Regions from separate parts of the Peribacillus simplex NBRC 15720 genome, predicted to be linked through region 4. Evidence: predicted binding sites of a transcription regulator. Region 4 holds the regulator's gene; each other region holds the start of a gene.

Region 1 (8,044 bases), 1.7 Mb from region 4:
ACAGGCAATGAATGCTTCTTCCACTTGATGTGCTTGAAGTGCTTTCAGACCTGCTTCAGTCGTTCCGCCTGGTGAAGTTACTTCTTTTCTTAGTACGGCAGGCGTTTTAGGTGATTTCTGTAACATATCGGCCGCACCCATCAGTGTCTGGAGAATCAATTGCTTAGCGGTTTCGGAATCGAGACCTATTTTTTCTGCTGATTTTTCCAATGCCTCGACCAAGTAATAAATATAAGCCGGACCGCTGCCTGATAAGCCTGTTACCGCATCTAGCTGGGTTTCGTCGACGACTGCCACCGTACCTACCGTTTCGAAAAGGGTAATCGCCGTTTGTAATTGCGATTCTTTCGTATGACAGTTAGCCGCAAGGGCCGTTGCTGATTTTCCTACCGCTGCCGATGTATTAGGCATGGCACGGACGATCGAGAACCGCTTATTGGCGATTCCTTCCAAGCTTGTTGTATGAACCCCGGCAACAACGGAAATGAACAGCATTTCTTCACGAATGTATTCTTTTATTGATTGCATCGTTTCTAAAATATCTTTCGGTTTCACCGCCAGTACGACAAGGTTTGCATCCTGTACTAATAGCTGCAGCGATCTTGTAGCAGTTACACCATATTGGTTCTTTAAATAATCGAACCGATCATCATTTGATTTATTTGTTACAAAAATATTTGCTGGTTCAATTACCTGTTGGGTCACCAGCCCCGAAATAATTGCTTCTGCCATCGATCCAGCTCCGATAAACGCGATTTTTTTCATATTTTCCGCTCCTTTTTCTTTTAAATTTCGGCCTTTTTTGAAAAACAAAAAGACCCCTCATCCAATAAAGGACGAAAGGTCTGCTTCCGTGGTACCACCTTTGTTCAACTTTTCCATTATAAATAACAGAATAGCTGCACTTGATTCCTCTAACGCGGGAATTACGTCAGGTTTTCCTGAAGGCTCATAAGGTAGGTTCAATAATGAGGGGGCGATGAAGCCTTTCAGCACATTCCGAGCTTCACTCTCTTTACGCCATCAATAATTTACTTGGCCTTAATCAAAGCCACGCCGTCTTTAATTACTTGTGATTATGAAGGATATATCAGTACTCTGTCAATGATAATATATGCATGGACGATAAAAAGTAGACATGAATTATGTGAAAATAATGACAGTAATTAAAAATACATGTAAAATGGTAATTATACATGATAAGTATAATTAGAATCCTGTTTAGCGTATAAAAAGATTTATATAAATATAATTTTCTAAGGTGGAAAAGATTATGGCGAATTGGAATGGAGATATTGCAAAAATTGCCTTGCCCACACCGTTTGCAGTGGGTGATGTGAATGTTTATGTAGTTAAAGGGGATGCTCTAACGTTAATCGATACTGGAGTGAAAACAAAACGATCAAAGGAAGCCTTGACTAACGGACTTGGGGATTTGGGTCTGAAACTGACTGATATCGAACAAATCATTTTAACCCACCATCATCCTGATCATGCTGGTGCACTCGATTTCTTTGAAAAGGAAATCCCGGTTTATGGACACAAAAACAATCAGCGCTGGCTGACTATCAGTGATGATTTCCTTGAAACCCATAATCGTTTTTTCCTTGATTATGCCAAAAAGTTCGGAGTGGCAGAAGAGCTGAAAAATAAACTGATCCATAACCGCGACGAAATCAGTTTCCTTAGTGAACGGAAGCTGCATGGATATTTGGCTGAGGGGGATGAGCTCCCTGGTCTTCCAGGCTGGAAAGTGATCGAGACTCCAGGCCATGCGCAAAGCCATTTATCTTTTTACCGGGAAAGTGACGGGGTCATGATCGCTGGCGATCACTTGCTTGCAAAGATTTCACCTAATCCATTAATGGAACCACCTTTACTTCCCGGAGGCATGAGACCTCGTCCATTACTGCAATATAATGCATCACTTCAGAAATTATTAGATTTTTCCATATCCACTGTTTATTCCGGACATGGATCTGAAGTGGAAGGAGATGCGGTTGCCGACTTGATTCAATATAGATTCGAGCGTCAGCATAACCGTGCCATGCAGGTGAAAAGCATGCTTCAAGATAAGCCTTTATCGGCCTTTGAAGTGTGTCAGCAGTTGTTTCCGAAAGTATACCTTCAGGAAGTGGGCCTGACACTTTCTGAAACGGTCGGTCAGCTGGACTATTTAGAAGACTTGGGTGAAGTCCAAACAGAAATCCAATCAGGGGTCATTCTGTATTCAATCGCTTAATGTTCGCAAGGAGGCCACTTTTTTGAATAAGTTGCAAGGCAAAGTTATTGTTATTACGGGTGCTTCCGGAGGGATTGGCAAGGAAGTTGCCATTCAAAGTGCAAAGCAGGGAGGCCGTCTCGTCCTCTTGGCCAGAAGCATGGATAAATTATTGCTGCTAAAGAATGAACTGATCACCCAATATGGGATTGATGCATATGCCTATAAGCTTGACGTTGCAGACACTGATCAGGTGACAAATGTATTTAATGACATCCATGCGCAAATAGGTGAAGTGGATGTGTTGGTTAACAATGCTGGTTTCGGCACGTTTAAAGAAGCGCAGGATACGGAATTGAATGAAACGAAAGCAATGTTTGCTGTCAACGTCATTGGATTAATGGCCTGCACAAAACTGGTTCTTCCGTATATGAAGCAGAGAAAATCGGGGCATATCATCAATATCGCTTCACAGGCCGGTAAAATCGCCACTCCTAAATCAACATTGTACTCTTCGACCAAGTTCGCAGTTCTTGGATATTCAAACGCACTTCGGCTCGAGCTGATGGAAGATCGTGTTTTTGTGACCACCGTCAATCCTGGCCCCATAGAAACGAATTTCTTTAACATTGCGGATGAATCAGGTACATACTTAAAGAACGTTGAAAAATTCATGCTTAAGCCTGGAGATGTCGCTACTAAAATCGTAGCGGCGATGCTGACCAATAAGAGGGAAATCAATCTCCCTGGCTGGATGAATTTAGCTGGGAAATGGTATAACATGTTCCCAAAGATCACCGAAACATTAGGGAAAAAAGCATTTTTTAAAAAGTAGGCTAGTTCAAAAAGGCGAAAGATGGTCTAATAATAGGCAAAGGGGAATGTCGATGACATTCCCCTTTTTTATGAAATAACGGAAGTTTTATTCTGAATAAATTGGTAACTATTTCATGGGGAATCCGTCTATTTCTTAGGAGGGATTTTCATGAAGATGATTGTAAAGCTTTTTATATATATTATTGTTGCCTTTATTCTGGTTAGCTGTCAATCCTCTGATTGGAACATGCATGAAGCCATAGATAAGGGGGAAGAAGGTTTCATTACGGATCTTGACGATAAAAGGATTTTGATTAAAGGGACGTACTATAAGGTGACCAATGATACATATATTCAAGATCAACATGGTAATGACCTCGATTTCTCTGACCTGGAGATCGGGATGAAAGTGAAACCATGGCATCGGGGTGGGGTGAAGAAATCATTTCCTGGGAAAGCGGAGGCGGAATTGATTCTTGTTTTGACGGATGAAAAAAGCTTAGCCGAACAAAGGGCGGTCACTGCTGCCCTCGATCATGTCAGCAAAGCGGAAAGTCAGCGATTCATGGTTCTTGATGTCGTCCATTTGCCCTCAGAGCATGTTTATAATATCGAAATGATGAATCGTTCCAACTTAGATTCATCATTCATCGTGACTGTAGAGGATTTAACGGATGAAATATTATATATAAAATAAATCAAAAAAACCGGACTGAATCGAATTCAGTCCGGTTTTTTTATGGGATTTCGCTCGCAGGGATGAGCTCATGTCCTGGATTTTATAAAGTTTTCGCACCTAAATATTTTGGTTTCCAATAAGAATTATCCATATCCGTGATGGTTATTCCTTTTGAAGACGTAGCACTAATGAATTGACCATTTCCGATATAGATCCCAACATGGGATACTCCTGTTCTTCCAGAAGAAGTATCAAAGAATACAAGATCACCTTTAGCTGGTGAAGATACTTTTAAACCCGTATTGGAATAGAGCAAGGATGTTGTACGCGGTAAGGTAATTCCTTGTGATTTCTGGAATACGTAATAGACGAAGCCTGAGCAGTCGAATCCAGTTGGTGTTGTTCCGCCCCATTTGTAGGGTTTGCCTATTAAGGTTTTTGCATAGCTGATCAAGCTTGTATTATTGACCTTATAAACACCAAGCGCATTAAATGTGCCACGGCCGGCAATTCCATCGGCAGTTAACCCTTTGGCTTTTTGGAATTTTTTTACTGCGGATACAGAATAGGTACCATAATATGTAGTCAGTGAACCTGAATATGTGAAATAACCTTTGGTTTTTAAAAGTTGTTGTAGTTGTTTGACATCACTATGTGTCATTCCGGGTCTGAGGGTTTGGTCTCCAATATTGGCAAAGGCTTGCAGTGGGGTTAGCATCATGGCAGATGCAACAGCAGCTGAAGCGATCCATTTCTTCATAATTTTCATTTCCTCTCTATCTATCTCTCTATTATTCTTAACAATATTATCCTACAATACCATTATGACAATTAGACATAATTTTGGTTACAGTTTCATTACAAAAAATGAGCATTAAGACTAAAGTTTAAATAGACGAAAGCCTGTTGAATAGGGTGAAAAAAATTAAAAAAACTAAGTATAAGGATCTATTGAAAATTATTCAAGCTACCAATTGATTCTTTTTTAAAAAACTATTTGGATTTATAGTATAAATTTGGTATATTATCCATTTTTAGTATTTATTATATTTTTCAAGGAAATTACAATAAAAAGTAGAAATTTGTATGAAAACTTCCATTGAATAAGAACGTATATTCGGTTAAAGTTGTGAATATAATAAAAGCGAACGTATATTCTTGTTAGGGTGAAGAAATGATGGATTATGGGACGATGCCGAAACAATCAATTATGTGTATCGATATGAAAAGTTTTTATGCAAGCTGTTCAGCGGTCATGCTTGGTCTGGACCCGCTTGATTGTTATCTGGCGGTGGTTGGTGATTTGAAGAGAACAGGGAGCATTGTGCTTGCGGCTTCTCCAAAGATGAAGAAGGAATTTGGCATCAAGACAGGTTCGCGGATGTTTGAGATCCCGAATGATCCAAGGATTGTGGTCGTTGAACCTAAAATGGCGACCTATTTAAGGGTCTCGACGGAAATCACCCGCTTGTTCAACCGTTATGTGCCCAAAGAAGCGATTCACGTATATAGTGTGGACGAAAGTTTTGTGAAAGTCGATGGTGCCGCTTCTTTATGGGGAGATGCCCGGATGATAGCTGAAAAGATAAAAGATGAAATCGAACGGGAATTACAGCTCCCCTGTGCCATTGGAATTGGACCGAACATGCTTATGGCAAAACTTTGCCTTGATTTGGAAGCCAAACATAAAGGGATTGCAGAATGGAAGTATGAGGATGTGCCAAGCAAACTTTGGCCGATTTCCCCGCTTCGTGAAATGTGGGGGATCGGCAGGCGCGTAGAAAAAACCCTTCATGGAATGGGAATATTTACCGTTGGGCAGCTTGCCAATTATGATCTTGAATTACTTGAAGCGAAGTTTGGAATTATGGGCAATCAGCTTTACCACCATGCGTGGGGAATAGATTTATCTGATATGGGGGCAGCGATCATCGAAGGGCAGGTCAGCTTCGGCAAAAGTCAAATCCTGCTGCGGGATTATAAGGAGGAGCAGGAGGTAAAGCAGGTCATGCTGGAAATTTGCGAAGAAGTTGGAAGAAGGGCACGCACCCATCGCAAGGCAGGAAGGACGGTGAGCCTAAGCATTGGCTACAGCAAGGATGAGTTTGGCGGAGGTTTCCATCGTTCACGTTCGATTAGCGAACCGACCAACATTACGATGGAGTTATATAAAGTGTGCCTGGAGCTTTTTCATGAGAACTATAAGCAAAAAACGGTTCGGAGCATAGAGGTAAGACTCTCGAATATTGTGGATGATAACGAAATGCAGCTGACTTTATTTGATGCTTCGCGCTGGAAGAAGCGGGAATTGAGTTACACGGTTGATCGAATCCGCCATAAATATGGAGCCAAATCGCTATTGCGTGCAGTTTCGTATACGGAAGCGGGGACAGCCGTTTACCGAAGCAGGCTGCTTGGTGGGCATAAGGCGTAAGAGTGACTTTGAAGGGAGGGAAAAGAATGATTCGTGATCGCGGCCGTATCAAATGGACATCGATGATGTTGCCGGAGCATGTGAAGATGCTTCGGGATTGGGTGGTGGAAGATGGCTATGAAACGAAGCGCATCCTGGATGAGCAGCAACTGGAAGAAATGAATGCGGTAATGGGGGAAGCGATGGAGGAAAGAAAGGATGTCACGATTGCTCATTATGAAGGAAACCGGTATCAGCTGTTAATCGGCAGGATCCATTATTATAATGAGCTTAGCCACAAGCTTCACATCGTTGATCGGTTTGATCGGGCTCACTATATCAGGCTTTCCGATATAGCGGATGTAAGGATAATGGAATGATGAGCGGAAGGGCTGTTCCCAAGGGACAGCCTTTCATTTTCGAAACGACATCGTGATGAAAGGAATCACGTGACATAAGAGAATCAGCATTTGTTAGCACGGTCAATGAAGAATGTGATTTTCGTATGGGTGATCTTGCAAAAGGAAGCAGTTTCTTTAACAGAAGCGTTTTTATCGTTTATAATGGGGGAATGCAAAGACATCGGGAGGTGTGCAATCATGTATATTGAATGGACGGAAACAGCGGCTGAGAAAATAGCCCATAAGGTACAGGGACAAGAAGGATATTTACAGTTGAAATATGATACTGATGGCTGTGGCTGCGTGGTAAGTGGTGTGACGGCGCTATGGTGGGTCAACGAACCTGAAGAAGGTACCGAAAAAGTGGAAACAAACGGAATTTCTCTATATGTGGAGAAATCAAAAATGATTTTTCTTGATGAAGTCATGAAAATAGACTTTGTTCCGGAAGCGAACAGCTTTCAATTAAAAAGTCCGAATCAAATCTTAAATCCGAGGATGAGCTATTTTAATAAAATCTAAATGAAGCAAAGAGGGAATCTTGAATACCCTCTCTCTTCTTCTCAGACAAGTTTTAGAAACTGATCGATTTGATCTTCATATTCTTTTGGATTTTCATTATAAGATTGAGCGTGGGCCCCTTTTTTAGCGATGTACAGCTGCTTTGGGCCCTCTTTTGCTGCATATAATTCCGCTGTCATGGAAGCGGGAATGAAACTGTCATTTTCACTATGGATGAAGAGCACGGGGTTTCGGATATTTTTCATATAATCGATTGGGGACACTTCATTGGTCCAATATCCATCACGGAGTTTGATGAACGTACGCCCAAGCGGAAACACGGTCCAAGAGGGAAGTGGGACTACATGCTTAAGCTGGTGTTTGATCTGATCCTCGAAATTTGAAAATGGACAGTCGGCAATGTAAAAGTCAGCACCATCTTCAAGCATTCCGGCATATAAAAGCAGGGTTACGGCCCCCATGGATTCTCCATGAATGCCAATATGAAGGTCGGGACCTTTACGTCTTTTCAATTCATCGATTACGGCTTTCAGGTCGAATTTTTCATAATGTCCATAACTGCTCGTCTTGCCACCGGAATCCCCATGCCGGCGGTGGTCATAAATGATTGCATTGAAGCCCCGCTTAAGAAAAATATTCATGTACTTAATCGAATTGACTTTATTCTCCGTCACACCATGAGAAATGACCACCCACTTATTGGTATCATGCGGTTCGATAAACAAGCATTTCAAGGAATATCCGGATGGAGACGATACCCAAATTTCCGTTTTAGGCAAATTATCAAAATCCTCCGTGATCAGGCGTTTAGCCATAATTTCACGATTCTGGATAAAATCATCTTCCTTCTTTTTCATGTACATGATCCGATTGGAAAAATAAATGCCGACGCCGATGATATACGATAGGATTCCAGCCAGTGTAAACCACCATTTCTTCATGAAAGGTCCTCCTCAGTGATTTTCTTTATTTTACCATGAGGGAAATGGGAA
Region 2 (8,044 bases), 710 kb from region 4:
CTGTTTCATGGAAAGCTCTTCCCCGCTCAGCAGTTCAACGAATTGGTCTAATAGGTCGACAACCGCATTCCATGTTTGCTCATGCTCTCTCGCCGATACCAAATCACCTGCTTCTTCTGCCTCTTGTTTCAGCTTTTCCAATTTTTCCGGTACATGCAATTCTTCAAGATATAGATAAAGGGCTTCACACAATTCCCTGCCATTAGCAGCCTTTTTAACACGTTTTGAGAGCTTCAAGATGGGCTCGGTAAATAATTGCTTCATCTCATTCAACTCTTGCTCAAGCCGCATTTCCTTATCAGTTTGGTTCCGATCCTCGAGTTCCAGTCCGCGGAAACGCCGATAGGTCCAACGATCTTTGGACGTCCACCTGCTTCCTTTAATGCCACGGGCCAGCACATAGTTTTCCAACTTATCTACCTGTTCACGCATCCTATCGTGGTTTTTTTGCAGCGGAAATAGAAGCTCCGTCTTGATTGCACGAAATACCGGCTCATAACGCCAATAGCCATTGATGATCTCCAAAGTGGAACGAATCAGTTCAATCAGAGGATGATTAAGCATCGTCCGTTTGGAATCGACGAACAAGGGAATTTGATAATCCCGAAAAACGGTTTGTAAAATATCTGCGTATGCTTCTCCATTACGGACTAAAATCGCAATATCACGGAAACGGTGCTGTTTCTGTCTGACCAGCGACAAGATGTCCCGGGCAACTCCTTCAATCTCAGCTCTGCGGTTAACTGCCTGGGCGATCGTTACACCAGGTGACTGCTCAAACGTTTGTGCAGGACGAATGGCAAAATAAGTTTCGAGATGATTCAGCCCTGGACTCTTTCCAAACCTTTCCGTTCCTTTTAAGATTCCATCTTCTGAAATTGATATGCTATTCCTCAATCCAGCCTGATAAAGGTGATGATAAAGATTTCCTGTTTGCCTGAACAATTGCAAATCATCCGGAGCATTTTGTCTGTAGGGCTGATCTAACGTCAGCGAAATCGTTACACTCCTGCACAGCTTCATCATTTCTTCCACAATCAATAATTCCTGTGGAGTCAAGCTATAAAAACCATCGATATATATATCCGCATTCCTTATATATGAAGACTCTGACATTTTTTCGATCAGCAAAGTGAAATAATCTTCGGAATCTAAATATTTGTTAACCATTTCATCCTCAAAAGCCTGATAGACCAATTCAAGATCATGCAGTTTATCCTGAATGCCGCTGCCGGCCTGTGAGGTTTCGGCCAAATAGTTTTGAATGTCATCAGGTTGGATGCAATACTGCTTGAACTCAGCCAGCATTAGCTCCATCTGTGCAATGAACCCCTGCTTATCAGCAGATCGACGAAACATCTTTAACTCTTCCTTTTTATCATCCATGATCTTCCGTATCAACATATTAACGCCAACACTGTCCAAATGTAGCCGGCTCATCCCCCCGGTTTCCTGAAGAACGCGCCAAGCAAGCCTGCTAAAACTGAAAACCTGTGTCCGGATCATTCCGGCAAGGCCTGGTGTTTTAATTAATTTATATTCAGATAGAAACGTCATCTGATCAGGAACGAGGTAGATAATTGGATTTCCTTCGGGATCTTCTGCCAATTTGGAGCGAATTTCGTCCAATATATTCGAAGTTTTCCCTGTACCCGATCTTCCCAGTAAAAAACGGAGTGACATCTCTTTTCCCCCTTACAACATAATATCTAGATCCATCATACCAGAAATACTTTCGTCTTTTTGACTAGGTTTCTGTTTCCAATTAGATTTACTTTCTATTATTTTACCGTTTCCCTTTAAAAAACACCAATCGTACGTTCGCGTTTTTCCCCAAAAGAAAAAGCCCACTAATCTTTGGGCTTCCACAATCATTCACCTTTAAATTTATAATTGAATTCTTTCACCGGCCAATATCGAACATCCACTTTACCGACAACATTTTCAACCGGTATATAACCAAAGTGACGGCTGTCAGCACTTTCAAGACGATTATCACCCATTACAAAAAGCTTTCCCTCCGGAACTTTGGTCATGTCCGTCAATTCTTTTAATGTAAAATCCCCCGTAAAGTCCTGTCCTGGGAAACCTTCCTTGAATTTCTCAAGATAAGGCTCATCCACTTTCTCACCATTTACGTAAAGCCAATCATCTTTATAACGAATTCGGTCACCTGCAATTCCTATTACTCGCTTAACATAATCTTCTTGTGAATTCGCATGAAAAACAATAATGTCAAAACGGTTGATATCATGAATCTGGTAATTGATTTTATTCACGACAAGTTTATTTCCATCTTCAAGGGTCGGCTGCATCGACTTCCCTTCAACATCATAGCTTGAAAAGAAAAATGTACGGATTAAGATGTAAATAACAAAAGCTATCATCGCTGGTTTTATCCAATCGGATAAAGAATTCTTATTTGTTTTTTCCATCTAGTTCAACCCCTACTACATTTATATACTAATTTATTGTCCTTCTTCCCTCTTCATGCTTTTATTTAACCGGACCTCCAGTCTTTTACCCACATACCAAAGGATAAAGATGACGATCCCGATAATGATCGTACGCACCGGCTTATGAATTAAGGATACTAAGTCGTAACCTACGAAGCTGATAGTAAAAATCATCACCGCTTTCCCTCCCACTACTGCAAGTCCATATTGCAAAGGACTGACTTTTGAAAGTCCTGCCACGATATTAACGATAGCCGAAGGTGTAAAAGGGAAGCAGAGCAATATGAACAAAGGACCGAATCCATGGGTTTCCACCCAAACCATCAACCTCTGCACCTGTTTATGCTTTTGCAAAAATCGGAAAAACCTCATTTGACCATATCTTCTAATAACCAAAAAGATTAAAAAAGAACCCGCTACTGCACCAATCCAAGAAAATAAAAATCCCCACCAGAGACCAAAAGCCGTTGCATTAGCAAGCACGAACACTACTAAGGGCAAAAAGGGCAAAAAAGCTTCCAGCATCGGCAGTAAGATCCCAGGAATTGGACCGAATGAGCGATATTGCTGAATAAGTTCAGATATATGATCAAGTGTAAACCACTCACGTATAGTATCCAAATCCATAATTATCTCCCTCGACATGCTGCTATCAAAGCAGCATAAACTTATTAAAAACTGTTTATTTTAGATATATCACTTTCCCCTGAAATTGCAAGAATTATTATCCATATATCTTCATACTTTCCCTATCTCCGGAAAACATAATCTTGTTAACGAATATTTTATGATTTATCAAAACTGCTTGCATATACACTGAAAATACATTAGGATAAAAAATAGAACAAATGTTCTTATTTTTACAAAGTATACATACTAATATTAAAAACGTGCTATTTTAGAAAGGAGCGGTCAAGATGACCCGCATTCCAGAAGATGACCGAAATATGATTGAAAAAGCCATCTACCTTCCTATGGTTATTACAATCTTAAACCGGGATCTCAAGGTCATCGAAATTTGTCCGTTTAAATTAAAAAGGCCCTATTCGGAGCTAGTCGAACATATTTTAAAAGTGGTTCAAGACGAACTTGCCGAGGTACGGCGCTATTTGCGCAAGGAGAATATTAAGGTTAGTGAAATCAAACGCGATGAATCCTTCACGATGTATTGTTTTTTATATAAAGGATACGAGGAACATCATAATTATTTCAATCCCCGCCTTCGCAACAAAACCGAAGACTTGTTATGTTATTACTTTTTCGAAAAAAAACAACGTTCAAGGAATTAGCGGGTTACATGCATCCTCCATATATGTTTGTCTGTGAAATATGGATGGGTGTTTGGAGCCTTTCGGGGAGGATACAGATGCTCTTGGATGTAAAAAAGTATAACCATTAAAAAATCATCTCATCTTTCCTGGCTTAAAGGTAAGGGATTTCAATTTTTCAGAATTAAGATCGATAAGACTCACTTACATCCATTCACCTGTTTGGATTTTCCATTATCATTGGATAGGTTCAAAACCATGGATTTACTGCCATGAAATTACTTTTCAATCAAGGCATAACCTATGTAATCAAGTGCATACTGAATATCCTTAACCATTTTAGATTTGAGATTCTTTAAATCAAAGTTATTCACATGCTCCTTGGCAAAGGTTGGAGTGACACCCGTTATGATCGTTTCCACCCCCATCAAACTAAGAGCACTCATCATATTGAAGAGAAAGTTAGGAAAACAGTTATCTTGAACGAGGAGCTTCGACAAATCAATGATAAAGTATCCAATATCATTATCCGCTGCTGAATGTAAAACATCACTCATGATTTGCTCTGATCGATTGCCGTCAACAATACCCTGTATCGAAAGAATGGAAATGCCTTTAGTGATCGGGATGATCGGTACGCTTAAAAAGCCCATGCTATACTTTGTTTGATCGAGCTCTATCATATGGGATAAAATGTCTGCCATGGATTTCAGATAGTTAAAATCTTCTTCTGAAAACACCTTTTCCTCCTTGTCCATTACACAAAGGGTCCCGAAAACATTCCCTTTCAAATCCTTTAACGTCACTCCTAAGAAACCTTTTACATTTAACTGACCGGTTACTTCAAGCTCCCTTGTTATGGCATCCTTCATTAAGTTTGCTGTATGCATAGCATCGCCTTTGTTCTTAATGATTAAACGACAGAATGTCCCTCCATATTCGACGCTGTATCCTTCTGGTATAATCTCTTCTTCCCTATTATAGGAACTGAGGACTGTCATCGCCGTTTCCCCTCTTTTTGTTACATAAGCCGTTTGCACATTTAGCTGCTTACTGATTAAGGCAAACATTTTCGAGGACACAGATCTTAACGAATAATAGGTCGGGCTCGTCAGTTCATAATTAATCGTCATTTTAATCACCTCTTAATTTCTATTCATCTATTATACTATTCGACAACACTATCATTTTAGAGTCAGTACAACGTTTTTGCAAAAGAATGTTATTAACCTGCATTAGAAGAAATAGAGAATATCATCCATTATCTTATTTGAGAGACAAGGTTAAGCTTAATCAGTAAATATGAGGATTTATCGTAACGGGATTAGATTAATTCTAAAGCCCTTCTCATACGAGAAGGGCTTTAGTTGTGCAATAAAGCATTTTGCTAAAGTAAGCATATATTATCTTTTGATTTGAACGATCTTATGAAAGTATCAAACAAAATCACCTTCTAATCTTGAATTTCGGATTGCTTCACCTTCACTCCTAATATCTTTCACGTAATGAATCATACCGATTCTAAAAGCTCAGGAGAAAGGTGCATTCCCCTTCTTCATCAGCGACACTTGATCATAAATACCCAGGATTATTTTATCTAACCACGATTCAGACGCCCGTTTCCTTTTTTATCCCAAAGAAAATTATGTCCAAATCCCCATTTTTCCAATTACACATGGTAAATTATTAATTGGAGGGGAAAAATGAAGAAAATTAATATTCTACTGGTTGCTGTTCTTGTTTTGTCTTTATTCACTGGACTTAAAACAACTGAGGCAGCCTCAAATGTGAAGGTACATTTCATCAACGTTGGACAAGGAGATTCAATCCTTATTCAAACCGGTAACGAAAACGTTTTAATTGATGGTGGCGGTAAAGGAAAGGGAGACGAAGTTGTAGCTTACCTAAAAAAACAAAAGGTAAAAACACTTAATGCATTAGTATCCACTCACCCAGATGCGGATCATGTGGGCGGTCTGGCTTATGTGATTAAATCGCTTAATGTGAAATCTGTGTACGCCCCTAAAGTTTCTCATACTACCCAAGCATACAAAGACTTTTTAACGGCTGTTAAGCAGAAGAATCTTTCAATAAAAAAAGCGCAGACTGGCGTGGAAATCAACACTAAAGCTAAGGATAATTCCCTTAAATTCATTGCCCCTGTTAAAGAATATGCTAAGTCTGACTTAAATAATTGGAGTGCAGTCCTTTTACTTAAACACGACAAAAAAACATTCTTGTTTACAGGTGATGCTGAAGAAAAAGCAGAGTCAGATATGCTGGCTAAAAAACTGGTACCAAGTGTGGATGTACTTAAAGTCGGCCATCATGGTGCAAAAACATCAACAAGTTCAGCTTTCATTAACAAAGCAAAACCGAAATACGCTGTAATCAGTGTAGGGAAAAATGGATATGGGCACCCTACTTCTACTGTTGTAAAACGGTTGAATACAGTGAAAGCCAAAACTTATCGCACAGATAAATCAGGTAACATTATTTTTACTTCTACAGGTCAGAAAATTACTGTAAAGACGGTGAAATAAATGGTACAAGGAATTATCGATCGCTTCGAGGGAAAGATCGCTGTCGTTGAAATCGATGGTGGTAACATGAAGGATTTTCCTAAAAGCTCTCTTCCCAAGGGAGCAAAAGTAGGAGATATGCTGATTATCGATGGTAATACTATCACCATTTCCAAAGAAGGCACTGAGAAGTTAAGAAAAGAGATTGACGATTTAATGGATGAATTATTTGAAGATTAATTCCGGGGCCCTTCTTTAATAAGAAGGGCTTGCTTTAATTTTGAATGAATCCCGTTTGCATTCTTCTATGAATATCCCTAACGTGGTATATACTTTGACATTACCTCTGAAGCCTTTGCCCCATTTGATTCGGTGAACAGGTAGAATGATTTCCTCTTTGTTTCCTCAATCCTCTGGATCAATTTCGTTTTTAAAAAAGATGTCCGGTGCAACTGGTTTTCGAAAGAACTGCATGATACTTCTATATCGATGGTTTGTCTATTCCTGAATGTGATGGTTGTATGTTTGGAATCCAGGCGATCATAGGATACCACATGCTCATGTGATAACCAGGTGCATTGAGGACGCAACGGAGATGTAGTGGGAAAGAAGAAAATCGAACTGGTCGGATCAATCGCAATAGGCGCTTTATGTGTGATGTTTATGAGCTGTTTCGTGCCTTGCTTGCGCCCTTCATAACTTGATCCGAAGAACTCACAGCTTTTCTTTATTATTTCCATAGGTTTAAAGGGGGAGATGAACTCGTCCTCCATTTCAACGATACGGGCATATATTTTACTGCCGTAATTGATTGGCGAAACCATTAGTGTATGTGGCGTGATTTCATATTCCTCGATGATTCCCAGATTGTTTTCCTTCATTTTTAATCCACCTCTTCCTCATTGCTAAACACCGCTTTTACTTTACCAAAGCTTATACTCTTAATTGCTTGTACCCTTCCATTCCCCATTGTCCAAGAAGAATAATGAAGGGAGATAGTAAATGTATGTTAAATTACTCACTATAATAGCACAACCCTCAAACATAAAAAGTAAGTTCACAAAAAATTAAAAATTCTTTTATATAGTGGCTTTTTCGTCATCTAAACGACACATTCTCTATTAGGATTTAATTTTTTTGAATTTTCAGTTGATTTTATCCGCTCAAATCCATATAATAATAAAAAGGGTCAGGGGTGGTAACTTTGAAAAATGAAAAATCTTATTCAGAGTCAGTGAAGTCCTTATCAATGAGCGAAATGAAAAACGATGCCGTGGTTCAGGAAATGTTAATTGATATGATTATTCAGGAAGCCGTCCTTACTAACAAAAAGAATATCCTTGCAAAACAGATCGATGAAGCCTTGGATATGAAAAACAAACCTTTATTCTTAAAACTAAGTTCTGAAATGAACGTTTTACTCAAACAGTTTGGAAATTAAAATGCATGATTAAAAAACAGCCTAATGTTCAAAAAAGCCTCCCATAATGTTGGGAGGCTTTTCTAATTATCATCACTCTTTATGAAACATCCCCATGACCTCGGCTGTTTCGGTTATATTGACAAAAGCATTCGGATCCACTTCTTTTATCATCGTTTTTACATCGGTTAACTGATAACGTGTAATGACTGTCATCATTACTTTACTCTTTTCTCCTGAATATGCACCTTCACCATCCATGACTGTAATTCCACGATATAGGTTGGTCAGGAGCTTCGTTTTCATTTCGTCACTCTTTTTGGTAACGATCATCAATGTTAATTTAATGTGATTGGAATGGATCGTATCGATCACCTT
Region 3 (8,044 bases), 200 kb from region 4:
AGGCGATATCCCGATGGGCAGGATGGGGCATTCCAAAGAAGTCGCCGAGGCCGTATATTATTTGCTTTCCGACAAGTCGTCTTATATAACCGGGCAAATCTTAGGCGTAAATGGCGGTTGGTACACATGATTTTTTTTAGACATGTATAATTTTCTCGGTTCCTTCACAAAATATCTATGTACTATTTTGAAGGAAAGGGTGACCATTCATGTCTGTACTGGACAATTGGGATCAATGGAAAAATTTCTTAGGCGACAGATTAAATCAAGGTGAACAACAAGGTTTGTCAGAAAGTGCTGTTAACAACTTGGCTTTCGAAATCGGTGATTACCTGGCTAATCAGGTTGAGCCCCAGAATGATCAAGAGAAAGTGCTTTCCGATCTTTGGTCGGTCGCAAGCGATGAAGAAAAACATGCCATGGCAAATGTCATGGTCAAGTTAGTCGAGAACAATGGAACGAAGTAAAATATCAATCCAAAAGGCCCTGTTATTAATTAACAGGGCCTTTTGGATTGAAGTGGATGACTATTTAACATCTTATATAAAAATGAATATTTTTCTAGGGTTTTTCCTTTTAACTTATCACGAAATGCTATATTATAGAAGCTAGACAATTAATATTAAAGTGTTCAGACCTTGAAATTTACGATGGATAAGTTTTTTGCCCCTGAGTAGGGTAAAAGCTTTTAGGCTTAAGGAGTGTTATCGTGGAGAATAAAGAATGGTATTTTGAATATGAAATTCAAGTCAACCGTCCTGGTTTATTAGGGGATATTTCATCCCTTCTGGGTATGCTTTCCATTAATATCATCACCATTAACGGGGTCGATGAAGGCAGGCGTGGTTTACTTTTGTTGGCGAAAGACAGCCGTAATATAGAAAGATTCGAGTCAATCCTCCGTACGATGGATACGATTAAGGTTATTAAGCTTAGGGAACCTAAATTGCGTGATCGCCTCGCAGTCAGGCATGGACGTTATATTCAGCGCGATGCCGATGAGAAAAACACCTTTAGGTTTGTTCGTGATGAACTAGGCTTGCTTGTCGATTTCCTGGCCGAGCTATTTAAACAGGAAGGTCATAAATTAATTGGGATACGAGGGATGCCTCGTGTCGGGAAAACTGAATCTATCGTAGCCTCGAGTGTATGTGCTAATAAGAGATGGTTGTTTGTGTCATCGACCCTTTTAAAGCAGACTATCCGCAGTCAGCTTATTGAGGATGAATATAATAATGATAATTTGTTCATTTTAGATGGAATAGTTTCCACTCGCCGTGCAAATGAGCGTCATTGGCAGTTGATCCGCGAAATAATGAGGCTTGATGCTGTCAAAGTAATCGAACATCCGGATGTTTTTGTCCAAAATACGGAGTATACCCTCGAAGACTTTGATTATATTATTGAATTGCGAAACAATCCTGAAGAAGAAATAACATATGAAGTTGTCGACCAAAAAGACCAGTTTTCAGGGTCCGATTTTGGTTCCTTTGACTTTTAAAATGGCAGGTGTTTTATTTGACTGAGTTAGGTAATCGATTAAAGGAAGCTAGGGAAGCTAAAGGTCTTAGCTTAGAAGATTTGCAGGAATTAACAAAGATTCAAAAGCGTTACCTCATTGGCATTGAAGAGGGAAATTACAGTATGATGCCTGGAAAGTTTTATGTACGGGCATTCATAAAGCAATATTGTGAAGCGGTCGGACTGGATTCAGAAGAGATTTTCGAACAATATAAGAGTGAAATACCATCGGTCTATAGCGAGGAATTGCCAGAACAGCTTTCAAGGGTCCAATCCAGAAAAACGATACCGGCAGGGGATTCGAAGGTTGTAGAAATGTTACCGAAGATCTTGGCAGTCGTTTTAGTAATTGGTGCGGCCGTTTTGATTTGGGTGCTGGTATCGAACTATATGAGTAACCCGGATAATGATGATAAAAAGAACGCTAAAGAGAATGAAGCCGTGGGCTACAATAAAAGTGATGGGTTTAACGAAGAAAAAGAGAATGCAGACCAAAAACAGAATGAAGAAAAATCGGATTCATCTGATGAGAAGAATGAAGATGATGCAGTTGTCAAAGATGAAAAGAAAGAGCAAAAACTTGCCGTCACCAATTCCAGCGGTAAAAATAGTACGTATGAATTAAAAAATACCGATACCTTTAAGTTAAAGGTGACCTCCAAAGGTTCACCATGGGTCGGCATAAAAAATGGTGAAGGTAAATTACTTTTCCAGGGCACTATCGACAAGGACAAAAGCCAGGTAATTGATTTCACCAATGAAAAAGAAGCTGTCATCAATATAGGCAGAGCATATGAAACTGAGATTTATGTGAATGATGAGAAGCTGGAGTATTCCATTTCACCGACTGAAGTGAATACGCAATTGGTTACGATACAATTTACGAAAGCCGAATAGTCATCTTTTAGATGACTATTTTTGCTCTTATAATAGTAAGGCGACGGGAAATGGTTTACCCGGCATATAAGATTGGATTTTGAGTTAAATTATACATATAAGCATTATTTCAGATCTAAGACGCATTGCCCAAATGGCAGGCGTAAATTTTGGAGGTAAAAGTTTTGAATCTGCCTAATAAGATTACAGTAGCAAGAATCTGTTTAATACCCGTATTTTTAATCATCATGCTCGTTCCTTTTTCATGGGGAACGCTGACTTGGGGAGAATACAGTTTGCCAGTGGCGCACTTAGCTGGAGCCATCCTCTTTATTATCGCTTCCACTACGGATTGGATCGATGGCCATTTTGCCAGAAAATATAATATGATTACTGATTTAGGGAAATTTTTAGATCCATTGGCTGATAAACTTCTGGTTTCGGCTGCCTTGATCGTTTTGGTTGATCTAGATTTAATGTACGGCCAATCTTGGATTGCCATCGTAATCATAAGTCGCGAGTTTGCAGTCACCGGATTGCGTCTGGTGTTAGCGGGTACAGGGGAAGTGGTTGCAGCGAACCAGCTTGGTAAAATTAAAACATGGGCACAAATTGTTTCTATTTCGGCATTATTGCTGCATAACCTTCCTTTTGCCCTCATTTCACTTCCATTTGCTAATATCGCGTTATGGATTGCATTAATCTTTACAATCTGGTCAGGTTTGGATTATTTTATAAAAAACAAAGAAGTATTTGTTAATTCAAAGTAAAACGAATGGTGGTTTTGAAAAGATGGATGCAGAAATCATTGCAGTGGGCTCAGAGCTTCTTTTAGGACAAATCAATAACACTAATGGAAGATTCTTATCGCAGCAGTTTGCGGAAATGGGGATCAACGTTTTTTACCATACTGTGGTCGGGGATAACGACCGCCGTTTACAACAAGCTATAGAAATCGCTGAATCGAGGGCAAACTTGATTGTCTTTACCGGCGGACTTGGTCCTACCAAAGATGATTTAACAAAAGAAACGATTGCTCGCCATATAGGGAAAAAGCTCGTTTTTAATGATGAAGCTTTGCAATCCATTGAAGCTTACTTCCAAAAACGGGAACGGCCGATGACGGAAAACAACAAAAAGCAGGCCCTTGTCTTAGAAGGCAGTGAAGTGTTAGCAAACGATCAGGGCATGGCACCGGGAATGGTCTTGTCCAAATCTGGGATTACATATATGCTTCTGCCTGGCCCACCAAGTGAAATGGAGCCGATGTTTTTAAGTTATGGTTATGAAAAGATCATGAATAAATTGGAAAAGCATGAACGGATCGATTCCAAGGTTCTTCGGTTCTACGGTATAGGTGAAGCCGAACTGGAAACGGTGATTGAAGATCTCCTTGTCAATCAAACGAATCCGACAATTGCTCCGCTGGCAGCCGAAGGGGAAGTGACGTTAAGGATCACTGCTAAAGACTCTTCTAAAGAAAAATGCGAGGAGCTTATTTTAGAAGCGGAAAAAGAAATTCTCAGCAGGGTCGGCAAGTTCCATTATGGAAGTGATAATACTTCGCTAATAAAGGAACTTGTAAAAGAATTAACGGTCCGCAAGCTTTCAATCGCGGCAGCTGAAAGCTTGACCGGAGGGATGTTCCAAGAACAGCTGACAACCATCCCGGGTGCCGGTAAAGTCTTCAAAGGCGGAATTGTCTGCTATACGAATGATGCGAAGTCGAATGTCCTCGGCGTCAGTGATGATACGATATCTGAGCATGGGGTGGTCAGCGGTGAGTGTGCAATGGAAATGGCCTCTAATGTCCGGAGCAAGCTCGATGCGGATGTAGGCATAAGCTTTACGGGTGTTGCAGGGCCGGATGAACAAGAAGGCAAGCCTGTAGGGACAGTATTTATTGGCATTTCCTATCGGGATGGGAACACTCATTTCAAGGAGTTGAATCTTTCCGGAAGCAGGGCGCAAAACCGTATTCGGAGTGTGAAGTACGGCTGTCACTACCTATTAAGGGATTTATAAACGCTAAAAGCAGAGCTTTTTACAGCTCTGCTTTTTATTTGGTTTGAGAAGTTTGTTTCTTGAAAAATAGGGAAAAAAGAAAAAAGTTAATTCAATGAAAATGTTTTTTTTAGGGAGTAAGTGAAAGGAAATGGAGATTTCCTTAAGATAAAACGCTTTTTTACAAAGAATATCCCGAAAGAAAAAAACGAATGAATGTTCGACTTTTTGCTTGGCAAAATAGTAAAAAGAGTATATAGTAAAGATAGGTTTTGAGACAGGATACAAACCTTGATCTCAAATAATTGCTAACGTAAGTACAACTTTAATCGGACAGCCGATTATTTGAATATAGAGGAGGAAATTGAGTGAGTGATCGTCAAGCGGCTTTAGATATGGCGTTAAAACAAATTGAAAAACAATTTGGTAAAGGTTCCATTATGAAACTTGGGGAACAGTCTGATCGTAGAATTTCAACGATTTCAAGCGGTTCTTTAGCATTGGACGTAGCATTGGGAGTGGGCGGATATCCAAGAGGCCGGGTCATTGAGATATATGGACCTGAAAGCTCCGGTAAAACGACTGTTGCATTACATGCTATTGCAGAAGTACAAAAGACTGGCGGCACGGCTGCATTCATTGATGCCGAACATGCCTTAGATCCAGCATATTCAGAAAAACTTGGTGTGAATATCGATGAGTTACTGCTTTCACAGCCTGATACGGGTGAACAAGCCTTAGAGATCGCTGAAGCGTTAGTTCGAAGTGGAGCGGTGGATATCATTGTCATTGACTCGGTGGCAGCACTTGTTCCTAAAGCTGAAATCGAAGGCGAAATGGGAGATTCCCATATGGGTCTTCAAGCCCGGATGATGTCTCAGGCACTAAGAAAACTGTCTGGTGCCATTAATAAATCAAATACCATTGCCATTTTCATTAACCAAGTCCGTGAAAAAATCGGTGTTATGTTTGGGAATCCTGAAACGACTCCGGGAGGCCGGGCATTGAAGTTCTATTCAACTGTTCGTCTGGAAGTGCGCCGTGCGGAACAACTAAAACAAGGAAATGAAATTGTCGGTAATAAAACCAAAATCAAAGTTGTAAAAAACAAGGTTGCTCCACCATTCCGTCAAGCGGAAGTTGACATTATGTATGGTCAAGGGATTTCCCAGGAAGGTGAAATCATCGATATGGGTGCAGATCTTGATATCGTCCTTAAAAGCGGCTCGTGGTATTCATACAATGAAGAGCGTGTCGGACAAGGCCGCGAAAATGCGAAGCTGTTCTTGAAAGAAAATCAGGATATCGCTAAGGAAATTTCTCAGAAAATCAGAGATCACTATAATCTCGATGGAGAGCATGAATTACCACCAGAAGAAAATGAACCAGAAGAGCATTTTGAATTGCTTGATTAATGGTATGGCCTAAGCTTGTTCGCTTAGGCCTTTTCTATATATTTTGAGAAAAGTGCGAAATTTTAAGAGGATTAAATGGCATTGAAATCAGATTTACAGACTTCTTCCATAATGAATGCTGTACATTATGATGGTTAATATTAAGAAAACTTGAATAATCATTGATACATAAGGGACAAACGCTTGACAATAAAAATTCTCAACTATACAATTAATATGTATATTTTACAATTTTTCAAACTAAAATTTTGAAAATTAAGTGCTGTATATTGAATTTATGTGCAATGTACTTGCCGACAGTTCAACATTTTATGTAAAAAGTTCATAGCAAGGGGAGGTGAAACGATGGAACCCATGACAATCATCTTCACTTTGCTTGGCCTAATCGTCGGTGCAGTTGTTGGTTATTTTATTCACAAATCAAAATTTGAGAGTAAAATAGCAGGGGCAAAGGGCTCTGCAGAACACATCCTTGAGGATGCAAAACGTGAAGCGGAAGCACTTAAGAAAGAAGCCTTGTTGGAAGCAAAAGATGAAATTCATAAAGTTCGTGCCGATTCGGATCGGGAAGCCCGTGAAAGAAGGAACGAATTACAAAAACAAGAAAATCGGTTATTGCAAAGAGAAGAGAATCTGGACCGCAAGGATGAAACGTTAGACAAACGTGAAAGCCTTTTGGAGAAAAAAGAAGATTCTCTAAACCAAAGACAACAGCATATTGAAGAGATGGAAAGCAAAGTGGACGAGACGGTTCGTAAGCAGCAAACAGAGCTTGAACGTGTTTCCGGTTTAACTCGTGAAGAAGCTAAAGCAATCATTATAGACCGAATGGAAAACGAGCTGGCTCACGATGTAGCGCTTATGATTAAAGAAAGTGATACCCGTGCCAAAGAAGAAGCTGATAAAAAAGCAAAAGAAGTCCTTTCTCTTGCCATTCAGCGTTGTGCGGCTGATCATGTTGCAGAAACCACCGTTTCTGTAGTAAATCTTCCAAACGATGAAATGAAAGGACGGATAATCGGACGTGAAGGACGAAATATCCGAACGTTAGAAACGCTAACAGGTATTGACCTTATTATTGATGATACTCCTGAAGCTGTCATTTTATCTGGATTCGATCCAATTAGACGGGAAACGGCACGCTTGGCTCTTGAGAAACTTGTTCAGGACGGACGGATCCATCCGGCTCGTATTGAAGAAATGGTTGACAAAGCAAGACGTGAGGTAGATGAACATATTCGTGAAATTGGTGAACAAACAACTTTTGAAGTTGGAGTTCACGGTCTCCATCCAGATCTCATCAAAATACTAGGACGTTTGAAGTTCCGTACCAGTTATGGGCAAAACGTACTTAAACATTCAATTGAAGTGGCACAGCTTTCAGGTTTACTGGCCGCTGAGCTTGGTGAGGATGAAGTTCTTGCCCGCCGTGCAGGTTTATTGCATGATATTGGGAAAGCGATTGATCATGAAGTGGAAGGCAGTCACGTCGAAATTGGCGTTGAATTAGCCACCAAATATAAAGAGCATCCAACTGTCATTAACAGCATCGCTTCACATCATGGCGATACGGAACCAACTTCCATCATTTCAGTGCTTGTGGCTGCCGCTGATGCATTATCAGCTGCAAGACCGGGAGCTAGAAGTGAAACGCTTGAAAATTACATTAGAAGACTTGAAAAACTTGAGGAAATTTCCGAATCCTATGATGGAGTGGAAAAATCCTTTGCGATTCAAGCCGGACGAGAAGTGCGGATTCTAGTGAAACCAGAACAGATCGATGATCTTTCGGCCCATCGACTCGCACGTGATATCCGGAAAAGGATTGAAGAAGAGCTCGATTACCCAGGTCATATAAAAGTCACGGTCATCCGTGAAACAAGAGCAGTCGAATACGCCAAATAATTGTTAATGAAAGACGAAGTGGTGCAAACCACTTCGTTTTTTCTATTTCCGATATTAGTCGTTTAGCGTAATTCCTATAATTACCCCAAATTATGTTACAATACATACTTGAATAATTCATATATTAGGTGAATCTAGAAAGGATTTTACAATGAAATTGCTATTTATTGGAGATGTAGTGGGGTCTCCTGGTCGTGACATGATCCAAGAATACCTTCCTAAGTTAAAAGAAAAGTATCGTCCGCATATCACGGTCATCAATGGCGAGAATGCAGCAAGCGGCCGGGGAATTACTGAAAAGATTTACCGCAGTTTTTTAGAAT
Region 4 (8,044 bases):
TCTGCCATTGCCATTCCGACTGCCATTGCGATACCTTGTCCAAGCGGCCCGGTAGTTGCATCTACACCAGCCGTATGTCCGTATTCAGGATGTCCTGGAGTTTTACTGCCCCATTGGCGGAAGCCTTTCAAATCATCGATAGATAAGCCATAGCCCGATAAATGAAGAAGACTGTATAACAGCATAGACCCATGACCAGCTGAAAGAACAAAGCGGTCTCTATTAAACCAATCTGGATTTTTAGGGTTATGGTTCATATATTCGGTCCATAGTTTATACGCCATCGGCGCTGCACCCATTGGCATACCTGGATGGCCAGAATTAGCCTTTTCAATTGCATCAATCGATAATGTACGAATCGTATTAATAGAAAGTGCATCTAATTTATCTAACATATCGTAAAAACATCCCTTCCTGTAATGTACCTCTTTATATTATAGTGACAAGCATAATATCACAACTAAAATCACCATTTACTGCCCTAATATTACAATTTTCTAGAAATAAGAGAAGTCCCCTATTTAGATTAAACTAAATAGGAGAATACATACATGAATGCACTCTCTTTTCATTCCTAAATGCTAATAGAATCCTCAAAGGGAATTTTCCATCAGAAGAATCCAAGAATTAATGTAAATTTCTTTTTTCTTTTATATTTTTTATCTTTTGAGGAGTGACGTCATTACCTTCTGGATCAACGACTTTCACATGCTCCAACGTATCGGTCATGGACTTTCTGAAAGTTTCCAAATACTCACTTCTCAATTGAGTTTGCTCTTTCGCCTCAGCTTCCGTCAAACCTTCAGCCTTTGCCTTTTTAGAAAGTTCATTAATACGGGCTATTTTTTCTTTTGATAACATAATTTCGCTCCTTCATAATCTGCGGATATTGTCATGGTATTAAAAAAAAAGCGAAATTACAAGTTCTATGATTTACTTTCCTTTGTATTCATTTGATGTTCGAGAAAACGCCTGTTCACAGTAGCCTTAGATACATTGTATCCAAAGCCCCTTAATGTGGCTGCGATTTCTGAGAATGTCAATCCATTGGCCCGAAGTTTAATAATTTCTTCAATAGGAATCTCCATGCGGTCCCTTCCAGTGGAATTCCTTTGATTATGAAGATTTTTTTGAGGACGGTACCCTTTTTCAACGGCTCTTATCATCCCGCGCTTTATTTTAAGATTATGTAGTTTCCTTTGATATTCTTCTACAATACCGACTATCTGGATGACCATGGCATCCGAATCCGATAACTCAAGCTCCCCATCGTGTGAGAGCGTATAAATTTTCACATCTTCTTTAAGGATGACATGGAAAAGGGCTATTTTGGCATTCCCTCTTCCCAGTCTTGTTTCGTCCTGGATTAATAGTACTTCAGCTTCTTTGGTTTTAAATAGTTCGAGCATGTCAAAAATACCATCCCGATTCAACTCATAACCACTTGCCTGTTCTTTAATTATGGAAACAACTTCCACATCCATCTTTTCTGCCAATTTGACTAATTCATCTTCCTGCCTTGCCAATGATGTTTCCTGTGACTCTTTTTCTGTGCTGACCCTACAATAGATTACCGCCTTCATAATACCCTACCTTCACTACTTACTGCTCACTGGCCAAATTCTGGACAAGTTCTTCCCCTTTAACCGGTATGACGATGACTTGACCAGGTTTTATCGAATCCGCCATGACTCCATTATGCTCTTCTATCCAACCAATGAATTCTTTTTTTGTCAAATTTGCTTCTTCATATTCTTCGGCAATTCCCCATAAGGTGTCACCTTCACTTACTTCTATAGAAAGGAAATCTTTTTTTTGATCATTGTTCAATGTACAAGAGAATAAAATTGAAAAGATGAATACTGATCCCGCTAATAGAATCGTATAAATATAATTTTTGTATAATTTTTTCATAAATATCCCTCCAAAGCGAATGTTCGTTCGTATGTTATGGTAAAATTATAATACGAACGTTTGTTTCAGTCAACAACAAAATTCGAACTTATGTTTGTATAGAGTTGGGGGCCATGCTATAATGTAGCAAAGAACATTGGGGAAGAGGTGCACAAATGACTAAACTATCAAAACGGCAGCAAGATATTCTTGATTTCATTAAAGAAGAGGTCCGCCAAAAAGGGTATCCACCTTCCGTACGGGAGATTGGCGAAGCAGTGGGACTTGCTTCAAGTTCAACAGTACACGGACATTTATCCCGCCTGGAAAGTAAAGGCCTGATTAGACGTGACCCAACCAAGCCAAGGGCCATTGAAATAATGAATTCGGAGGAAGCGAACAATATTCCCAAAGCCAATGTCGTGAACGTGCCGTTACTTGGAAAAGTAACAGCGGGCATGCCAATAACCGCCATTGAGAACATAGAAGAATACTTTCCGCTTCCCGAAAGCATGGTTCCACATGATGACCATGTATTCATGCTGGAAATCATGGGTGAAAGTATGATCGAAGCAGGAATTCATGATGGAGATTATGTCATCGTGAAACAACAAAGCAGTGCCAATAATGGAGATATCGTCGTGGCCATGACGGAAGATGATGAAGCCACTGTAAAACGATTCTTTAAGGAACCGGACTACATAAGGCTTCAGCCTGAGAACTCAAATATGGAACCAATTATTTTACGAGATGTTTCGATACTTGGAAAAGTAATAGGCTTATATAGACAAATACACTAAAAGCGCTAACCGCGCTTTTTTTGTTTGTTTAATTTATGTCCCAAATTCTCTCAATATGCATATGGAAGAGTAGATTTTGAAATATTTTTTAATAGAATCAAGTTTTCCATGGGAATATTAACCTCCTTTATAACGGATGAAAGGTGTCTTGATATATGTACTTTCGAAAGAAAACCTATTTCAAATAAAAAAGGAGAGCGGTAAATTACCGCTCTCAGTCAAAATTCATTTCACTCTTAATCTTTGGTTCACTTTAATAAGGTTAAAGTCGATCAAGCCATTCCACTGTTGTATCTACACTTGTGTCGAACCATATGCCTTTGCAAGCCCTGAGACTGAATCCCCCTTTTTGACAATATGATAAACCTCTTCGATGCTTACATCATATTTAGTTAAATCGCTTGTTTCGATTAGGTTTACCAGTTTTTCTATATATTTCGGGTCCGAGGCGTAGCCCGAATCGAATATTGCTTTGAGTGCTTTTTTGTAATCTTTTTCTCCAATGACAGCAGTATATAGACCTCTATTCCACGAAGTCCCCTTTTCATATAGATTGGCAAGATCTCGAAGACTTTCTTCCCAAGTTGGGTATTTTCTGAATTTGTTCCATACTTGAACGGGCACACCGTTGACATATTCCATTGTTTGAATAATGACAGACTCTCCCTTAAAGTCACCTTGTACCAAATATATTTTTCCTTGATTTGCTAATAAGCTTGTCCCATTTCCACTCTCCAAACAAGCTTGTGCAATGACAACAGAAGGTAAAATTTTAAATTCCTTTTGAATTTCTGGGCATAAGGAGCAATTTCCTTAATAAACGTTTCCTTGCTCATAAGAACCTCCCATTATTAGAATCACTTTATTTTTTACTCTAAACTATGGGAAAGTTACAGCTTGTCCAACAAAGAAAGTTCGGAAAATTGTATTTACCTAAAGTGGCTCGCTCCGCGTCTTATTAAAACCATTACAGAAAAAGACGTCAATCCAGAAAATCAATGGATTTATGGATTTTAAATTGAACTCTGAAAATCTTCAAAACTTATTTTGTAAAACCTTTCAATAATTAATTTTTAAATATGTATTCATATACTATGGTATAAAACCTTGATAAATAGTAAAAATTAATTTTAAAAACTTTCAGTGTTAAGGTGGTGAAATTATGGACTTCCCAACCATCCATACAAACTTTTGGGATGCAGTGATAGCCATTCCTACCATCATGATTCTTACTCAACTTATAAAGGTCATGTTTCGGATTCCTCCTAAATTCATCCCAAGCATCGCTTTGGGACTTGGCTTATTCATTTCCATTTTCATAAGCCATCGTCATCATTTGGTTGCTGGAATTTTCATGGGCTGGTTTTATGGCTATGCAAGCATAGGCAATTATGCTGCACTCAAAACTGGTATTTTGTCATATAGAGAATCCTATCCAAAGGCGGATTAAATCTATACAGGTTATCCTCGTTGCATTTCATCAATCTATTTTATTGCTAGGAGACCTGACTTGCTTATATCCCCATATAACGCCCATAAATTTAACACATTAATTAACAATTACGACTTGGCTGTTTCCTTTGGCTGAATAGCCATCACCCTTGTTAACCCTATCATTTCACACCTCCCTCTCATTTCATCCAAAAAACACCTTCTCAATTAAGAGAAGGTATCAGTTTGTCGACAAAAGGAGGTTCGGAATGCTCTCACCTCGAAACATGATTTTAAAAGTAAACTTCCTTCATGTTTTTTTACTCGTTTATACTGAGGAAACCCCCACTCGATTGAAGTAATTTGTGACACTCCTGCCGAATATCTGGCTATACGAGACCCACAGACGCATGCGGCGAGGAGGCTTGGCAGTGAGTTGGCGGAAAGGGAGCGGATTTCTGAAAACGGCTGGAATTTTTTTTGAGGGTTTCTTAAAATTGAACGTGATTGGAACGTAGGGCACTCGCTTTCCCGGGCGGTCCGCCCTCGGCGCTCTATGCGCCTGTGGGGTCTCCCATAGACGCGCTTATCCCGCAGGAGTCTCGTACCTTCCGTTCCAATCAACTGGAATGTTTTTCAGAAAAAAACTGTAGGCAAACAGACTTTCTGCGAATTTGTCTACATTCTGATACCCTCTCAATTAAGAGAAGGCCTTTCACCTATTTCTCAATATAGACCGAACGAATCAGCGTCCGGATTCTTTCAGTACCATCCACATTTTTTTCCTTGACATCAATTGTTACATTATAAACACCTGACTTAGGTACTTCTGGAAGGGCACCAGTAAAATTTTCGGTATCCATTACCTTAATGGAGCTTTTTTCACTAATTTCATTACCGCTTTCATCTATTAGATGAACCAAAAATGTTGTGCTGATCGGCCTTTTTTTATCATTCATTGGGTTCTTTATTAAAAATTTTGCATCTTTTTGCTTAACTTTACCGGCCATACTTAATGTAATGGGATGCTTTTCGTTAAATTGTGCTGTGAACAAGTAGGCGTCTTTTGGCGATTTAGTCTTCATTCGCACTTTCCAGTCCCCAATTTCAAGGTTATTTCTATAGAATGATTGGATGGTTGCGCCATTAAAAAAGGAAGTTTCATTTTTGGCTGAATGAACTTTTAAGGAAGGTGAATACTTTTTATTGGATGGAGAAATTAATTCAACCTCAACATCATTTGAGGCTGTATATATGGTTATATTACCTGGGGCTGCTTCATTTACATGGAAACTTTGTTCGATCCAGACATTTTGTTTCAGGACATCACCCAAAACGGTTTGAGCGAGTTCGGTTGTGATGACATCATCTTCTACTCGTTCTTTATAGTTGACATTAAATTCAGGAACCCCAGCGATGGAAGTGCTTCTTAAATAGGGTTCAATTCTTGAAAATACAGCTGAACCGACTCGAATATTGTCGTGATCAAAGTTGGCATCCGTAAATAAATGTGTTCCGTAGGGTATTTTTGTACTCCATACATTCACTAGTCCATCATTTTCTCCATATGAAGATAAATATTGTCCCCCCATTGATAAAGCTGAAAGAACCGGGCCTCTGTTCATACCTGCCACAGTAAAATACATGTTTTTACGTGAGTTAACATGGTTATCCGTGACAGAACGAAATTCCGCCATTTTACCAACTTGTAAAGAATAAGTTCCTTCATCTTTTTGACCTAATAAGGAACCAAGCCAGCCCGCATACCAGCTATAAGCCAAATCAGCTAGGTAAGAACCATGATGAGGGGAAGCTAAAGTGATGACCCTTCCAACATATTGGTGTGCTCCATAGTGCACTAGAGCCGATTGGGTGTCTGGCCCTCCTTTGCTGTGAGCTATAATATTTACTTTTTCGCCCCCGAAATGGTTACTGATTTCTGAAAGCATTTGAGCTAAAAGCCTTCCATTAGCATATTGGCTCACTGATCCGTTTCCAGCTGAATCATGAAGCTGAACAAAAACAGTTTGGTAGCCTGCTTCATACGCCTTGGTATACATATCATTGACACCATGATATTCCGTTTCACCGTACCAGCTGGTTGAACTGCTGTTTTTCCCTTGAACAAACACGATCGGTGGTTTCTCTGTGTCAAGATTGGGAGGAATGCTGCCTAGAAACCAATCCCCTGGACTGAAGGTTTCGGAGGGCGGTTTCAATTTTCCTGCTGAGGAAATGTCTGGCTTAGCCATAATTACTATGGTTAGAATGAGGACAAGAAAAACGACATAATTGATTACATTCCTTTTCAATTGTTATCTCCTCCAATATCCTGTGGTATTTTTTCGAACTCATCCTATTATCAATCCCCTCCTTCCCAGGCCTTCATTAGTATATATTTGTACGTTTGCATACCATTACCTGCTATCTTCATAAAGATGGGAGAAAAAAACTAGAAGAAGTTCATTAAAAATGGAGATAAAGTATGAAGACTAACCTTCAATTCATTTATGGATGCAGTCTTTTACCGTTTATGAAGACGTACTTACGGAGGAAATCATTAAATCGAATGCTTCAAATTCACGAAAAAAGAGAACAAGCCCTTATCCTGCAAAGGATAGAGGGCTTGTTCATCCATATTGACTTTTCCCTTCGAATATGCCATTGTCCAATTGCTCCTATTCATGGTGTTTTGAAGTCCGTCCTATACATTAAGTAAATAAAATTCTTTCACAGCAATCGGCTGTCATTCATGAGGATCTCAGTAGCAATCTTCTATTTTATACAAAATATCAGCATGCTCCAATTAGGGGATACAGCTGGCCCTTTTTTTAAGAACGTGAGAAGTTTGGATTTTTTCTCCTTTAAGCAATCCCCCCTCCTACATCCCCGTATTCCCCCTGAGAACAGTATCAATAATTTCAGTGATAAGCTCGTCCTTCCGATTGTACAATTTGACAACACCGTCGTGTACGATAATATCCTCAATGACCTCTCCACGAATTTCCTTTCCAATCTTAAATATACTAACGGCAGCAGCTCCTACTGCAACTTCAAAAGAATTAATTTCCCTTTCCACTTTTTTCACCTTCTTTCCATCATTTCTTGAATCTTGTACCATGTAAGTTAGGATTGTATTGATTAGACTTTACATTCCGAATGGCCAATCTGGTAAAGAAATGATGGTACACTTGAACCTTCAACTACATTTGAAGTGTAGGTGAGGATCAAAAAAAATGATATCATCGATCGAGAATCCTACACATTCAGCAAATAAATAAGCCTTATCGATTCGCAAAGGAATCTTATATTGCTCATAGTCAATGTAAGTCCTCTTGGCCATCTTCAGCACTTTAGCCATTTCATCTTGAGTCAATCCTTTATACTTCCTCGCTTGTTTAAGTGTGAACTTAACGTTTGTCATATCTTGTCACCACCTGTCTAAAAAAATAATATCACACTTGAAGTATAGTTACCAACAATTTTTCGCAAAATTCACGCACTTTAAGTTTACTCACTTTCACTCATAGTGTATATTCAAGTAAGAGGTGAAGAAATATGCACATTGGTGAACGGATTAAAATGTTAAGAAAAGAAAGAAAAATGACACAAGAAGATTTGGCAAATATATTAAAAGTGGCCCCAACGGCGGTATCCGCTTGGGAATCCGGACGGAATAAACCTTTAATGGATAAATTGAGCATGATGTCGACATGCTTTGAAATACCGCTATCCCACCTCATTGAAGGAGCACCCATCGTTAGAAATAATCCTGGAATGGAATTTCTAAATGAAAAGAATGTAAGATTAATTGGTGTCTACGGAAGTATCCCTGCTGGAGATCCTAATTTTACCAACGAATATATAGAAGCCTATATGCCGACATTAAATTCGATGCTAAAATCGAATAAAGAATATTT

Evidence for each region. The regulator LexA, encoded in region 4, represses DNA repair genes until DNA is damaged. The targets are predictions, from matches to a motif close to CGAACATATGTTCG.
Region 1: the regulator LexA is predicted to act here: its motif matches at 4,823-4,836, upstream of BS1321_RS22110 (Y-family DNA polymerase).
Region 2: the regulator LexA is predicted to act here: its motif matches at 3,298-3,311, upstream of BS1321_RS06415 (YhjD family protein).
Region 3: the regulator LexA is predicted to act here: its motif matches at 4,611-4,624, upstream of recA (recombinase RecA).

The regions. Positions count from the first base shown of each region.
Region 1 covers NZ_CP017704.1:4,570,617-4,578,660, forward strand. Annotated here, with positions in the region: gene proC (pyrroline-5-carboxylate reductase) at 1-765, opposite strand, end outside; gene BS1321_RS22090 (MBL fold metallo-hydrolase) at 1,274-2,242, shown strand; gene BS1321_RS22095 (SDR family NAD(P)-dependent oxidoreductase) at 2,265-3,056, shown strand; gene BS1321_RS22100 (DUF3221 domain-containing protein) at 3,207-3,734, shown strand; gene BS1321_RS22105 (C40 family peptidase) at 3,817-4,476, opposite strand; gene BS1321_RS22110 (Y-family DNA polymerase) at 4,891-6,150, shown strand; gene BS1321_RS22115 (YolD-like family protein) at 6,177-6,509, shown strand; gene BS1321_RS22120 (iron-sulfur cluster biosynthesis family protein) at 6,729-7,052, shown strand; gene BS1321_RS22125 (alpha/beta hydrolase) at 7,094-7,993, opposite strand.
Region 2 covers NZ_CP017704.1:1,364,470-1,372,513, forward strand. Annotated here, with positions in the region: gene addB (helicase-exonuclease AddAB subunit AddB) at 1-1,683, opposite strand, end outside; gene BS1321_RS27355 (hypothetical protein) at 1,696-1,869, opposite strand; gene lepB (signal peptidase I) at 1,872-2,435, opposite strand; gene BS1321_RS06410 (TVP38/TMEM64 family protein) at 2,469-3,083, opposite strand; gene BS1321_RS06415 (YhjD family protein) at 3,374-3,745, shown strand; gene BS1321_RS06420 (STAS domain-containing protein) at 4,003-4,857, opposite strand; gene BS1321_RS06425 (ComEC/Rec2 family competence protein) at 5,428-6,267, shown strand; gene BS1321_RS06430 (DUF3006 domain-containing protein) at 6,268-6,486, shown strand; gene BS1321_RS06435 (competence protein ComK) at 6,564-7,127, opposite strand; gene BS1321_RS06440 (IDEAL domain-containing protein) at 7,451-7,687, shown strand; gene BS1321_RS06445 (YitT family protein) at 7,760-8,044, opposite strand, start outside.
Region 3 covers NZ_CP017704.1:855,901-863,944, reverse strand. Annotated here, with positions in the region: gene ymfI (elongation factor P 5-aminopentanone reductase) at 1-130, shown strand, start outside; gene BS1321_RS03925 (DUF3243 domain-containing protein) at 210-467, shown strand; gene BS1321_RS03920 (DUF3388 domain-containing protein) at 710-1,501, shown strand; gene BS1321_RS03915 (helix-turn-helix domain-containing protein) at 1,519-2,418, shown strand; gene pgsA (CDP-diacylglycerol--glycerol-3-phosphate 3-phosphatidyltransferase) at 2,583-3,167, shown strand; gene BS1321_RS03905 (competence/damage-inducible protein A) at 3,190-4,422, shown strand; gene recA (recombinase RecA) at 4,770-5,816, shown strand; gene rny (ribonuclease Y) at 6,162-7,721, shown strand; gene BS1321_RS03890 (TIGR00282 family metallophosphoesterase) at 7,873-8,044, shown strand, end outside.
Region 4 covers NZ_CP017704.1:655,044-663,087, forward strand. Annotated here, with positions in the region: gene tkt (transketolase) at 1-395, opposite strand, end outside; gene BS1321_RS02955 (DUF896 domain-containing protein) at 628-861, opposite strand; gene BS1321_RS02960 (YneB family resolvase-like protein) at 927-1,583, opposite strand; gene yneA (cell division suppressor protein YneA) at 1,603-1,914, opposite strand; gene lexA (transcriptional repressor LexA) at 2,070-2,693, shown strand; gene BS1321_RS02975 (glucosaminidase domain-containing protein) at 2,988-3,431, opposite strand; gene BS1321_RS28475 (hypothetical protein) at 3,401-3,529, opposite strand; gene BS1321_RS02980 (hypothetical protein) at 3,856-4,143, shown strand; gene BS1321_RS02985 (esterase/lipase family protein) at 4,844-6,376, opposite strand; gene BS1321_RS02990 (hypothetical protein) at 7,006-7,203, opposite strand; gene BS1321_RS02995 (helix-turn-helix transcriptional regulator) at 7,324-7,548, opposite strand; gene BS1321_RS03000 (LexA family protein) at 7,683-8,044, shown strand, end outside.